One region of the Zhihengliuella flava genome, then DNA from elsewhere that is predicted to be linked to it. Evidence: riboswitches for the same ligand, from Rfam matches in the RefSeq annotation. Region 1 holds a riboswitch; the other holds the start of a gene.
The links. Region 1 has a riboswitch for thiamine pyrophosphate ahead of thiD (bifunctional hydroxymethylpyrimidine kinase/phosphomethylpyrimidine kinase). Riboswitches for the same ligand answer to the same signal wherever they lie in the genome.
Positions count from the first base shown of each region.

Region 1 (7,058 bases):
GACCTGAACGACCGCATCATCGATGCATTGCGCCCGTCACCAATGGATCGCTTCATCGCATCGGATATCGAGATTCCCGCTGCGTCGGGCTATCACCCGAATGAGAACCCGACGCCGGCGAACCTCGAACCCTTCGAGGTGTATCGGGATGAGAACGTCACGGTGACGGCCACGCTCGTGGAGCACCCGCCGATCGCTCCGGCCTTCGCCTTCCGGTTCGACACGGCCGAGGGCTCGGTGACGATCTCCGGGGACACGGCCCCGTGCGAGAACCTGGTGCGGCTCGCCCGCGGCACCGACGTGCTGCTGCACGAGGCCATCGACTTCGACTGGGTCGAGCGCAGCTATGGAGGGATCAACACCGAGGCCGCCCGGGCGTCCATGGATCACCACCGCAAGTCCCACACATCCCCGGCGCAGGCCATCGCGCTCGCCGAGCGGGCCGAGGCCGGCACGCTGGCGCTGCATCACCTCGTGCCGGGCACCACTCCGCTCGAGGTCTGGCTGTCCCACGGGGCCGGCTTCTCCGGCACCTACCTCGTTCCTCATGACCTCGACACCATCTACTTCGGTTCCTCGCGCAACGAGGCGCGGGACCTCACCACCACAGAAATGGCAGCTACACGATGAGTTCAACCACCACGGCATCGCCAGAGTTGAAGGTGCCTAGCCTCAACTCGCCAGAAATGCGGCGAATCCTCGCGTCTTCCTTCATTGGCAGCGCGATCGAGTTCTACGACTTCATTCTCTACGCGACGGCCGCCTCGCTGGTTTTTGGGCAGGTCTACTTCACCGATCTTGATCCGGCGGTGGCGATCTTCGCCTCCTTTGCCACCCTGGCCGTGGGCTACTTGGCCCGACCGCTCGGCGGAATCGTGTTCGGCCACTTTGGCGACAAGCTGGGCCGCAAGGGCGTCCTGATCACCTCCATGCTGATGATGGGCATTGCGACGACGTTGATCGGGCTCCTGCCGACCACCGCGCAGATCGGCATGGCGGCACCGGTGATTCTCATTCTGCTGCGCCTCATTCAGGGCCTCGCGGTCGGCGGCGAATGGGGTGGCGCCATGCTGATGGCGCTCGAGCACGCCCCCAAGGAGCGCCGCGGATTCGCCGCGAGCTTCGCCAACATGGGCGGGCCGGCCGGTGCCGTGCTGGCCACGCTGGCCGTTTCCGCCTTCTCCGTGCTGCCGTCCGAGCAGTTCCTCTCCTGGGGCTGGCGCATTCCTTTCCTGCTCAGCATCGTCCTCATTGGCGTGGGCCTGCTGATCCGCCTTAAGGTGGCCGAATCTCCTCTCTTCTTGGCCCTCGAGGACAAGGCCGAGGAAAAGAAGCTGCCGCTGTCCGAGGTGCTGACGCGCTACCCGAAGTCCGTGGTGCTGGGCACCCTGGTGGGGATGAGCTCCTACACGGTGCAGGGTGTGATGACCGTTTGGGCGATCTCCTACGTCGTGGACAGCGCGGGCATGGACCGGACTTCCGTGCTCCTCATCAAGGCCTTGGGCGCCACGTTGACCGTCATCGGCGTGTGGATCGCGGCGCGGTATTCGGACCGCATTGGCCGCCGCCCGGTCATGATGATCGGGATCGTGGCGGGAGCCGTCTTGGCGCTGCCCATCATGTGGGGCCTCGAGCTAGGTGAAGTGTGGATCTTCATGATCGCCCTGTTCCTCGCGAATGGATTGATCCAGGCGTTCATCTTCGGCCCCTTCGGTGCCTTCACCGCGGAACTGTTCCCGACGCGGATTCGGTACACCGGAGCGTCGCTGGTCTACCAGCTGTCCTCGACGATCGGCGCCGGTTTCACGCCGATGATCGTCAGCGCCCTCGTCATCGCGGCCGGTGGCAAGCTCTGGCTGGCCGGCGTCGTCTGGATCGGCACGTTCTTGGTGGCCGCGGTGGCGATGCGCGGCATCCGCGAGGGTAAGGATCAGGACCTGAACGCGGCAGATATGCGGCAGTAGAGCCCTCCGCGGCGCCGGTCACCTCGGGGTGGCCGGCGCCGCGTTGCGTTCCTTCTCGGCCCCGGTGGCCACGCAGAAATCGATAAACGCCGAGAGGCGATGACTCTGGCGGTGCGCCGGCGAGGTGGCCACGCAGATGTCGCTGTGGCCCACCTCTCCCTCGATCTCCACCACGGCGAGGGGCAGCCCGTCGTAGCTCACATTCACTGGTGGGCGTTGGACCAAGACGGTGTAGCCGAGCCCGCGAGCCACCATCCCGCGTACCGCCTCGAAGCTGCTGGATTTCCACTTCACCTGCGGATCGAGGCCGGACATGCGCAGGTTCACCAGCTGGTTGTCGCGAACCGTCGGGAGGTCGAGCTGCACAAAGTCTTCCTCGGCCAAATCGCTCAGCTTCACGCTGCCGCGGTTGGCTAGGGGGTGCTCTGCCGCCACCAGCACGTAGGGGCGGCCCGTCATGATCTGCGTTGATTCGACGTCTGGCAAGAGGTGGCGGGTGTGCGTGAGCACGGCGTCGATGTACCCGTCCAGCATCCGCTTCTGCAGCGCGGCGCCGTCTCCTTCAATGATCTCGACGTCCAGCCCGGGGTGGGGGCGGATGAAGCGCTCGCCGATCACGGGAAGCCAGAAGGCGGACAGGCTGGTGTAGCACCCAATGACGAGCGGGCCACTCAGCTCGTTCTGCCGCTCGCTCGCCGACGTTTGGACATCCTCGGCATGGCGGATCAGTGACCGGGCATCCTGCAGGAACCGCTGGCCCATCGCTGTCAGCACCACCCCGCGTGCGCGATGACGCACCACCAGTTGAGCGCCGACCTCCCGCTCCAGCTCGGAGAGGGCTTGCGAGATCGCGGCTTGGGAGATGTGACAGGTCACCGCCGCTCCGGAGAGCGAGCCCGCGTCGGCAATCGCAATGAAGTACTGCAGCTGCTTCAGGGTGTATCTGATCACACGCCCAGCTTAAGCTCCGCGGCCGCAGTTCGCCGTTGGGCGAAGAACGCCATTTCCTGCCGAGCGGACTCCAAGAAGGCGTCGAGCATGGCCTCGCGTTCGTCCTCCGTGGCTTGCCGGGCCGCGCGCTGGGTGATGTCGATGGCCCGGCGTGTGGCGGCGTCGAACTCGGGGGAGGAGTACATCCCTAACCAGTCCGCGTACGGGTGGTCGGGGTGATGCGCTGCGGCCAAGCGTGTGCCGATGTCCTGATAGAGCCAATAGCAGGGCAGCACGGCGGCGGCGATCTGGGCGTAGGAGCCGGTGGCCGTGGCCGCCAGCAGGTGGTTGAGGTAGGACCGGGTCTCGGGAGAGATGGCGTCGGCGGTCGGGTTGCCGCCGTCTGCCAGCCGGCTCTGATGGAGCTCCATCTCGACGGCGAGGCACTCGTGGGCGCTGTTGGCCCAGAATTCCTGCTCGTCAAGGGTCGGTGCCAGCTGCGCGGCCCGGGCCAGGGCCTTGGAATACGTGGTGAGGTAGATCGAGTCTTGGGCCAGGTAGTGCTCAAAGTCGGCCCGGTCCAGCGTTCCATCGGCGAGCTGCCGGACAAACCACACGTCGTCAATGTCCGCCCGCAGCTGGCCGATGAGCTCCCACCAGTGGTCCAGCTCGGCGCGCGGGTCCGGTAGGGACTCGCCGGACCAGAGCTGCCCCAGGTGATGGACCGGCCCGCGCCCACCGCCGACCGTGAGGTCATCCGCAGCGCGCAGCGCACCGGTCAGCCAGCGCTTGGCGAGCTGCAGCGCGCCGGCCCAGTCGCCGTGGCGGGCATACAGCGTGGCGAGCGCCGAGGAGAAGGAGCATCCCGTCCCATGCGTATTCGCGGTTTCGACGCGCTCGCCGGACAGTTCAAGCACGACGCCGTCCGGGCCCACCAGAGCATCCGGGCACCCGCCCGCGCCATCTCCTTCGGGCAGGTGTCCACCCTTGGCGAGCACTAGCGTGCCGTGTTCCGCGGCGAGGCGACGGGCTTGATCCAGCGCGGCGTCCCACGTGGTGGCGGTGTCCTCGCCCAGCAGGACGGCCAGCTCCGGCAGGTTGGGGGTGATCACGGCCGCAACGGGCAGTAGCGTCCGGAGGGCGGCGACAGCGTCGTCTTCGGTGAGGCGATCGCCGCTAGAGGCCACCATGACGGGATCGAGGACGACGGCGGGGCACGGATTGGCGCGCAGCCAGGCCGAGACGGCGGCGATGGTGGCCGCGTCCGGCAGCATGCCGATCTTCACGGCGTCGATGCGCACATCGGCTGTCAGGGCGTCGAGCTGGTGAGTGAGGAACTCGGCCGGCGGTGTGTGCACCGCTAAGACGCCACGGGTGTTTTGCGCGGTCAGCGCGGTGAGCGCGGCCATCCCGTAGCCGCCGCACGCGGCGATCGATTTGAGGTCGGCCTGAATGCCGGCGCCGCCGGACGGATCGGAGCCGGCGATGGACAGAATATTGGGGGTTCCGGCGCGTTGGCGCGCGGGAACGGTAGGCGTCATGGAATCCATGAAGCGACATCCCTCCGCTAGTACGAACTAGATCAGGTGTGTGCGGGTGTTCTCTCAGCCCCTCGCGGGGGGCACCCCGTGCCACTCGGTGGCTCTACCCTATGCGCTGGCGTGCCTGCGGTCACATTCAGTGCTGGTGTGTGACCGGTTGGCGCAAGATGGTGCGGAGCCGTTCTGGAGGGACCCGGCGGGGATCGGAGAGGTAAACCTCGTGGTGGCGCCCCGTCATGCGCAGGCCCTGGTCCGGGATGAATTCGTGGTGCAGGCGCGCCAATGTGGCCGCTTCGTCGTCGTACGGGCCCACGTGGAGCGTTTGCACGCAGTCTCCTTCCGTGAGGGTCTCCAGCCTGATCTCGCCCATGCGCTCCAGCGCGGCTTGGACCATCCCCCGTTTCGCGGCGGCGCGCGTCCGGGCGCGCGCCGCGGCCGCGTTCACGAGGTCGTGATCTATCCACTCTGGCACCATGAGCAGCAGGGTCCACTTCCACGCGGACTTGTCCCGTGCAGTGGTAAAGGAGTCCATGCTGTCCGCCCACCACAGGCCCTCTAGGGGAGGGACCACGTAATCCCGTCCCAACTCCTCTTTGCTGGCAAATTTCACGGCGTAGCCGGTCGGGTACAGTGCGGCCAGCGATGCCGCGTACAGCGGCGAGGTGTTGGGGTCCCCATGGCCGTCCAGCATGAGGTACCGCATCGCGGGAACCTCGAGGCGTTCAAACCTCCCGCGGGGCGCCCGGTAGGCGTCGATGGTCTTCTTGAAATCGATCTTGGTCACGAGGTCAGTCTTCACCGGGCGCAGGGTGCTCGCAATGGCAACATCTCCCGCGTGTGGATAAGTACTGATCTTCGATTTTATCCACACAAGACCTTTAGGAATTCGAAAGTATGTTCTAAACTTAAGGCATGCACCAAGATTCGATGCCGCGGTTTCAGCTGGGCAGTCATGTGGTGGGCGTCGCCCCCGTGGCCGCCTCGGCTCCGGCCGAGGGCACCGCTGATCGTCCGGCGGGCATCGCGGCCGTCCGGACCATAGCGTCGGGTGCGTCGGGGCGTGAGGTGGTGGAGTTCGCTGAGCGGCTCCGTTCGTTTGCTGAGGCCCTGTTTTATGTCGGTGTGATGCGCCTTGGCGAGGCGACGGAGGCCGCGCTTGCTCCCCACTTGGCAGACGTGGCTGCGTCCTCGCCGGGGATGGCGGCCTCGGTCAGCGCAGGGTCCTTGCCAACGCACGCCGCGCAGGAGGTCCTTGCCCAAGAGGTGGCTTCACTTCGGGGTATCGCACGCATGACGGCCGCACACGAGGTTCACCGGGCCCGTGCGGCGGTACTCGATGCGCCCGAGTTGTTGGAAGTCCTCGCGCGAGGCGAGGCCGGCGTCCGGCATATTCAGGAAATCGTGGATCTGAGCTTGCGAATCGAACCCACGGACGTTCCAGCTCCCGAAACAAAGGACCCGGCCGCCGATGAAGCGCATGAGCGGGCGCTTCGCCAAGCGGATCGTGAATGCAGTGAGCGCCGTCGACGCTTCGGCCGTGACACGCTGCGGGCGTGCTCGGGGAAGACGCCGGGCCAGGTGCGCCGGCAGGGGCGGCGGCGCCTCGAGCAGGACCTTCCGGCGGCTTTCGAGTCCCGGCACCAGAACGCGCGGGCCGGCCGCTCCGTGGGAGTTCACGAGGCCGAGGACGGCATGTCCTACCTGACCGCCTACCTCCCCACCACCGCGGCCGAGGCCATCGAGCGCCGGCTCACGGAGTACGCGCGGGCCATCAAGCACCCGGCCGCGGAGAACTTGGACCGGCCGGTGGATCTCTTCGCTGCGCACAGCGCATCCGCGTGGGCCGGTGCCCGGGATGAGTCGCGCACTCTGGCGCAGATCCGCGCCGATGCACTCGTCGACATGCTCCTCTCCGGACCCGAGGCCGCGGGCCTGGCGAACGTGAAACCCCATATCACCGTCACCGTTCCGGCACCCTTGCTGCTCGGCCTGGGTGTCAGCCTGCCAGGCGAAGGGCGTGCGGGTGAGGCACCGTCGGAGAACTTTTCAGGGGGCGGAGTTTCGGCAGCTGCGGGGATGGACCCCGAGGCGTTGGGGGTCATCGCCGGACTCTTCACGGCGTCCGGCACAGCGGAAGCGGAACGGTTCGGCTCAGTCAGCCTGACCGATCTGCGGGCCCTCCTTCCGCAGGCCAGCTCGTGGACGCGCATCATCACGGACCCGTGGACCGGTGCCGTGACCCACTGCGAGCCGCGGGTCTACCAGCCTCCCGCCGCGCTCAGACGCGCGATTGCGTTGCGGGATAGAACTTGCCGGATCCCCGGCTGTAGCCGGCGGGCCAGCGATTGCGAGCCGGACCACGTCATCGAATACCAGCACGGCGGGCACACGCGCCTCGATAATCTGGTGAGCCTCTGCAAGCGCTGCCACCGGCTGAAGTCGTGGGGCCTCTTGACCCTCGAACTGTCCGAGGACGGCGTGTTGGACGTCGAAACGTTCTGGGGAACGCGGCGGATGACTCTGCCCGATGCGCCGTGGGATGTGGGCACACACCGACGGAAAGACCCTCGGCACCTGATCCGCGCCAGAACGGTGCAGGTCCCCGGCCTCCAAGACGGCCATC
Region 1 is NZ_JADOTZ010000001.1:1,659,587-1,666,644, forward strand. Features, by position in the region: gene IW252_RS07680 (MBL fold metallo-hydrolase) at 1-630, shown strand, start outside; gene IW252_RS07685 (MFS transporter) at 627-1,964, shown strand; gene IW252_RS07690 (LysR family transcriptional regulator) at 1,983-2,915, opposite strand; gene thiD (bifunctional hydroxymethylpyrimidine kinase/phosphomethylpyrimidine kinase) at 2,912-4,444, opposite strand; TPP riboswitch at 4,437-4,533, opposite strand; gene IW252_RS07700 (GyrI-like domain-containing protein) at 4,572-5,219, opposite strand; gene IW252_RS07705 (HNH endonuclease signature motif containing protein) at 5,348-7,058, shown strand, end outside.

Region 2 (7,058 bases), 580 kb from region 1:
TCTCCAACGCGTTTCTCGCCGGGGACCTCTTCAACCTGTTCGTCAGCTTTGAGATCCTGCTGACCGCGTCCTACGTGTTGCTCACGCTAGGCAGCACGGCCCCACGGATCCGCGCCGGTATCACCTACGTGGTGGTCTCCGTCGTCTCCTCGTTGTTGTTCCTCATCGCCATTGGCATGATCTACGCCGCCACGGGAACCGTGAACATGGCGGACCTTGCCCTGAAGCTCGGTGAGCTGGCGCCCGGATTGCAGATGGTCCTGCACCTCATGCTCCTCGTCGCCTTCGGCATCAAGGCCGCCGTCTTCCCCCTGTCCTTCTGGTTGCCGGACTCCTATCCCACCGCCCCGGCGCCCGTGACCGCCGTGTTCGCGGGGCTGCTCACCAAGGTGGGCGTCTACGCCATGGTGCGCACCGAGACGCTGCTGTTCCCCGGCGACCGCATCAATACTGTGCTCATGGTGGTCGCCCTGCTCACCATGATCGTTGGGATTCTTGGCGCGCTCGCCCAGCAAGACATCAAGCGTCTACTCTCCTTCACCCTGACCAGCCATATCGGGTACATGGTGTTCGGCCTCGCCGTCGGCAACGTCGTCGCGCTCGGGGCGACGGTGTACTACGTCATCCACCACATCGTGGTTCAGACCTCCTTGTTCTTGGTGACCGGTCTGATCGAGCGCCGTGCGGGCAGTTCGAACGTGGACCGGCTCGGATCGCTCGCCAAGCTGTCTCCGCTGCTCGCGGTCCTCTATTTCGTCCCCGCCATGAACTTGGCCGGCATCCCGCCGTTTTCCGGGTTCCTCGGGAAGCTGGGGCTCATCCAAGGGGGCGTGGACTTGGGGACGCCGCTGGCCTGGGTGCTGCTGGCCGGGGCCATGGTGACGTCGTTGCTGACGCTGTTGGCCGTGGCTCGCGTCTGGAACCGCGCGTTCTGGCGGCGGGCGCAGGACGCGGAGGACCCGCATCCGCACCTGCTCGATTCGCTCGCCGAGAAAGATGCGACGACGGCGGTGGCCACCCGGCGTCGGACCCTGCCGGCCATGATGGTCGGCGCGACGACGGCGCTGGTGCTCCTCGGGGTGGCCCTCACCGTTGCCGCTGGCCCCCTCTTCGCCATCGCCGATCAGGCGGCGCTCAATATGTATGAGCGCGTGCCGTACATTGAGGCCGTCTTGGGCCCAGAGGCGTTCGACGGGTACCAGCCCAACCCGGGCGCCCCGGCCTTCGTGGGAGAGGATCAGTGATGCCGCCCCTGCCCGCGAATCCCGCACAGCGGGGCCGCCGCTGGCGGCACCTGCGCGCGCTGGCGCGCCGCCGCCGTCGCCGCTTCCTGGTGGAACTGCCCCTACTGATCGGCATGACGGCCCTGTGGGGCGCGCTGTGGATCGATTTCAGCGCCGGGAACCTCATCTTTGGATTCTTGATCTCCCTGGTCATCGTGTCCGCGTTCCGGTTGCCGCCGGTGCACCTCTCCGGCCGCTTCAACCTCTGGCACGCGCTGGTGTTTGTGGTGCGCTTCCTCGGCGAGGTGGTGGTGGCCAGCTTTGTGGTCCTCTACCTTTCGGTGGTGCGCGGACCGCGCGTGCGCTCGGCCATTGTGGGCGTTCCGCTGCGCAGCCACGACGACCTCGTGGTGACGCTGACCGGCCACACCCTGAGCCTCATCCCCGGCTCGGTGGTGGTGGAAGTGGACCGCCGGTCCGCCACGTTGTACATGCACGTGCTCAACGTGGAAACGAAGCAGGACGCGGAGGCCTTCCGTGAATCGGCGCGTGCCACCGAGGCGCGCCTGCTGCGCGTCATGGGCACTCGCGACGAGGTCGAGGCGCTGGCGAGGGAGGAGAGCTCATGCTAGAAGTCGCCGCGTGGATTGCCGGCATCCTGCTGGGTCTGGCCACGGTGCTGGTCATCATCCGCATCATGCGCGGGCCCTCCATTTTGGAACGGGCGATCGCCATGGACGTGCTGCTGGCCATCATCATCGCGGCCCTGTGCATCGACATGGCGGTGGGTCAGCACACCAACCACTTGGCGTTTGTGGTCGTGGCCTGCGTGCTGGGATTCATCGGGTCCGTGACCATTTCGCGGTACGTCACGGATCGGAGGAACTCATGAGCGCTGAACCCCTGACGTGGGACCTGATTCGCGACGCGGTGACCGCGGTCTGCCTAGTGGTGGGCGCGCTCATGTCCTTTGCTGCTGCCCTCGGCATGCTCCGGTTCCCCGACCTGCTCTCCCGCATGCATGCGGCCACGAAGCCGCAGGTGCTGGGCCTCTTGCTGCTCCTCATCGCGGTGGGGCTCCAGATCGGCAGTTGGGCCGTGGTGCCCCTGCTGGTCTTCGCCTGGCTGCTGCAGCTCGTGACGGCGCCCGTCAGTGCACACATGGTCTCGCGAGCCGGCTATCGCACCCGTCACCTGCGGCGGGACACGCTGCAGCGGGACGATCTAGACGCCGTCGTGCGGGCCCACACCGAGAAGTCCGACTGACTAGATCTCGTCCGCGGTGCGCTTGAAGTAGTTGATGGCGCCGGTGGTGCCACGCTCGGTGAGGACCTGAATCACCGAGGCGACCACGGAGGAAGCCACGGCGAATCCGAGGGCCTGACGCAGGCTGGCCTCATTCTGGGCTTCCTTGTCCCCGGGCTTCGGCGGCTTTTGGCCCGTGACCTTCAGCCAGACGGCGTCCAAAATCTTGGCCCCGGCAAAGCCGGCCCCGAACGATACCGCGGTCCCGAGCAGCTTCAGCATCAGATTCACGTCAATCTCTCTTCCCTATGGAGCGCGATTACCTGCCCAGCATAACGCGGCGTTACACTACCAACACATCACAACGACAGGGGAGCGTCGGCCACGGCTGGACGCTGAGAGTGCGCAGCAGCGCAGACCCTCGAACCTGCTCCGGTTAGCACCGGCGAAGGGAGTCGAGTTCTCTTGGGGCGCACGCGCCCTCCCCTCCTTGCATTCGAGGAGGACTTCATGGCTAAAACCACCACGTGGCGGGTCGCGGACATCGTGATTGCCGCCGTCATCGCCGTCGCGTCCGGCGTCATCTTTTGGGCCTGGAACATGACCTACGCCGGGCTGGAATTTCTCTGGGCCGCCTTCCCGCCCGCGTCCGGTCTGGTGGTCGGCATGTGGCTGTTCCCGGGTGTCTTGGGCGCCTTGATCATCCGCAAACCCGGCGCGGCGCTCTTCTGCGAGGTGATCGCGGCCGTCATCTCCGCGTTTCTTGGCTCCCAGTGGGGCGTGACCGTGCTGCTTTCCGGGCTCATTCAGGGCCTTGGCGCCGAGCTGGTGTTTGCCTCATTCCGGTATCGGCGCTTCGGCCTCTGGGTCGCCACGCTCGCCGGCGGCGCTGCAGGCCTGTTCGGCACGTTCAATGACGCCTTCATCATGGCGTGGTTCCCCGAGTACACGCTAGCCATGAAGCTGATCTACATGGGCTGCGGCGTGGTGTCCGGCCTGCTCATTGCGGGTGCGCTGAGCTGGGTGCTCACGCGGGCGATCGCGAAGACCGGCGCCCTGTCCTCGCTGGCCTCCCGCAAGGCCGGTAGCGAACCGGTCAACGCCTGAGATGACCGTCGAGTCACCCGCCATGACCGCCGGCGCGCGGATCGTCGCTGACGCGTGGCGGTTTCAGCACGCGGACCGCTCCGCGCCGGCGGTCTCTGGGCTTGACTTAAGCCTCCGCCCTGGCGAACGCGTCCTGCTGGTGGGCCCCTCCGGCGCGGGAAAGTCCACCCTGCTGCACGCGCTGGCGGGCGTGCTGCACGACGACGATTCTTCCTCGGCGGGCCGCCTCACCATCGACGGCGTGTCGGCGGGCACCGTGCCCGGCGTCGTGGGACTCATGCAGCAGGACCCCGAAACGCAAGTGGTGCAGGCCACGGTGGGAGATGACGTGGCGTTTGGGTGTGAGAACCTCTCCGTCCCGCGGGAGGAGATCGGCCCGCGCGTCGACGCGGCGCTGGAGGCGGTGGGGCTTGACGTGCCGCTGACGGGGTCAACCTCGGCCCTGTCCGGCGGGCAGAAGCAGCGCCTGGCGCTGGCCGGGCTGCTGGCCATGCGCCCCCGCGTGTTGTTGCTGGACGAGCCGACGGCCAATCTGGATCCGGCCGGCGTGACGGAGGTGCGGGACGCCGTCGTCTCCGCGCTCGATGCAACGGGAGCGACGGCCGTGATCGTCGAGCACCGGCTCGCCGCGTGGGCGCCGCACGTGGACCGCGTGCTGGTGCTGGAACCCGGCGGAGGGATCATTGCCGACGGGACGCCAGCCGCGCTGTTTGCCCCCGGCCCCCTCCGGGAGCGCCTCACCGCCGCCGGCGTGTGGGTCCCGGGCCACGTTCCCCAGCTGCCCGCGGCAGCCGCGGCACGCCCCACCTCCCCGGGCACGACGGCGCCGCGCCTGCAGGCGAGCCACCTGGCCGTGGGCCGGGGCAAGCCGGGCAAAAGCCAACCCACGCTGGACGCGGTGAGCCTGGAACTCGACCCGGGAGAGGCCCTGTGCATCACGGGCGCGAACGGAGCGGGCAAGTCCACTCTGGCGCTGACGCTGGGCGGGCTGCTGCCGGAACACGGCGGAGAGATCACCTACCGAAACGCCACCACGACGGGCGACATCCCGGAGCGCGGCGCCTCGGACCGCCCAGCAGGCCGCGAGTTCTCCCGCCCGTATTTATGGCGCGCCGGGGAGCTGGTGGGCCGGATCGGTTCGGTCTTCCAAGAGCCGGAGCACCAGTTCGTCACGCAGTCCGTGCGCGCCGAGCTCGACTACGGGCAGCGCCACGCCCGGGACGACGCGGGGCAGCCGGCGTTTTCCGAGGAGGAGATCGAGGCGCGCACCGACGAGCTGTTGGCGCGGCTGCGGCTGAGCGATCTGGCCGAGGCCAACCCCTTCACGCTCTCCGGGGGAGAGAAGCGGCGGCTCTCGGTGGCCGCGGTGCTCGCGGCCCGGCCGAGCGTGCTGATTCTGGACGAGCCGACGTTCGGGCAGGACGCCAACACGTGGGCCGAGCTCGCCGCCCTGCTGCGGGACGAATTGCACGCGGGCGCCAGCGTCCTAGCGGTCACGCACGACGAGCATTTCGCCGCGGCCATCGGTGCCGCGCAGGCGGACGTGGCCGGGCTCGCCGGTGGTAACGCCGCTGACCATCACGACTCTGGCAAGACGACGACAGGCGCCGCGGTGACGCCGTCGTCCCCCTCGGGCGGTCGGCTCACGCTGGAGCCGAGCGAGCGCTCCGCCGCCAGTTTCATGGGCCGGGCCAACCCGTTGGCCAAGCTGGCCGCGCTGATCTGCGTGACGGTGCCGCTGGTGGTCTCGATGGACTTCGTGAGCTCGGCGGTGGTGGTTGCGGCGACGCTGTCCGTGCTGCCCTTGTCCGGCCTGCGGATCAGCGACTTCCTGCTGCGGGCGTGGCCGCTGCTCGTGGCCGCCCTGTTTGCCGCGTGGGGGACCACGCTGGTGGGGGAGACCTCGGGATCGATGCTGGTGGACTGGGGCCCCCTCACCATCTCCACGGGCTCGCTGGAGGCGGGGTTGGCGACGGGCACGCGTATCTTCGCCGTCGCACTGCCAGCGGTGGTGATGATCTCCAGCACCAACCCCACGGACTTGGCCAACGCGCTGGCCCAGCGTGCGCACCTACCGCACCGGTTTGTGCTCGGGGCGCTCGCCGGCATGCGGCTGGTCGGGCTACTGGCGGAGGAGTGGCACGTGCTGTCCATGGCGCGGCGGGCCCGCGGGGTCGGGTCCCACGGCAGCTTGCGGCAGCGAGTCCTAGCGAACGCCGGGCAGGCGTTCTCGTTGATCGTGCAGGCGATCCGCCGGGCCTCGCGGTTGGCCATGAGTATGGAGGCGAAGGGCTTCGGCGGGCCGGAGCGCTCGTGGTGGCGGGCCTCGGTGTTCAGGCGGCGCGACGCCGTCATCCTGGCGGGTGGCCTGCTGGTGGGGGCGGTGGCCGTCGCCGCGGCGTTGGCCGCGGGAACCTGGAACGTCGTCTGGAGTAGTTGAGCCGAACCCGGCGGTCAGCTGACGCGATTCACCATCGCCGTAAGCTCGGCCGTGAGCTCCGCGTCCGTGCCGATGGCCTCGCCGTCGAGCGAGTTCACCGGCGTCAGTAGGCGCACGCTGGAGACCAGCCACACCGCCGTGGCCGCGCGCAGATCGCTCGGCACGACCGGCCCGTAGCCGAGCTCCCAACCGGCCTCCTGTGCGGCGGCGAAGATCGCGCCCTGCGTCGTGCCGGGTAGGATGCCCGTCTCCAGGGTCGGGGTGATGAGGCGCTTGACCTCGTTGCCGTCCGCGTCCTGCATGCGCGTGGCCAGCAGGACGGTCGACGTCGGCCCCTCCAGTACGCGGCCGTCGGATGACGTGAAGATCACGTCATCCGCGCCCTGCGCGCGCGCGTAGCGCAGGGCCGCCATGTTCACCGCGTAGGAGAGCGTCTTGGCGCCCATCAGCAGCCACGGGGCGCGCTCGGCCACGGTGGAATCGTAGCCGCGGTCCAACAGCAGCACGTCAACGCCCGTCTCCCGCTGGCGCTGGCCCAGTGCGGGGGCGGGGGAGACGGTGACCCACGCCGTTCCGTGCGGCGAACCCGCCGCGGACGACTCCGGCCCCCGCGTGGCGATGAGCTTCACGACCGACTCGGCGGGCTCCTCGCCCGGGCGAGCGGCGGCGTCGTACTCCTCCACCGCCGTCTTGACGGCGGCGCGCCAGGCGTCCGCCGGGGGAATGGTCAAGTCCAGCGTCTCGGCAGAAACGGCCAATCGGGCGAGGTGCATTTCCAGCTTGCGTACTGAACCGCCCTTATAGAGGGCGGACTCGAACACTCCGTCGCCCCGCGTGAGCCCCTGATCGAGCACCGACAGCTGCGGCGAGAGCGGATCGGCCAGCCGGCCATCCGGGTGGGCAGGGTCGACGAACACCAAGACAGTCATGCCCTCCAGCCTACTCCGCCAGCGACCCATTAGGCTGGGCAGTACTAGAGAGCAATATTGGGTCAGAGAAAGGGCTAAACGCCGTGGTCAGCCTCGTGGAACGCTTCAGTCATC
Region 2 is NZ_JADOTZ010000001.1:1,082,260-1,089,317, reverse strand. Features, by position in the region: gene IW252_RS05040 (Na+/H+ antiporter subunit D) at 1-1,244, shown strand, start outside; gene IW252_RS05035 (Na+/H+ antiporter subunit E) at 1,244-1,855, shown strand; gene IW252_RS05030 (monovalent cation/H+ antiporter complex subunit F) at 1,849-2,115, shown strand; gene mnhG (monovalent cation/H(+) antiporter subunit G) at 2,112-2,489, shown strand; gene IW252_RS05020 (DUF4235 domain-containing protein) at 2,490-2,750, opposite strand; TPP riboswitch at 2,828-2,939, shown strand; gene IW252_RS05015 (ECF transporter S component) at 2,979-3,575, shown strand; gene IW252_RS13705 (ATP-binding cassette domain-containing protein) at 3,577-6,015, shown strand; gene IW252_RS05005 (aminodeoxychorismate lyase) at 6,030-6,944, opposite strand; gene cls (cardiolipin synthase) at 7,040-7,058, shown strand, end outside.
Region 2: another riboswitch for thiamine pyrophosphate. It lies ahead of IW252_RS05015 (ECF transporter S component); the one in region 1 lies ahead of thiD (bifunctional hydroxymethylpyrimidine kinase/phosphomethylpyrimidine kinase).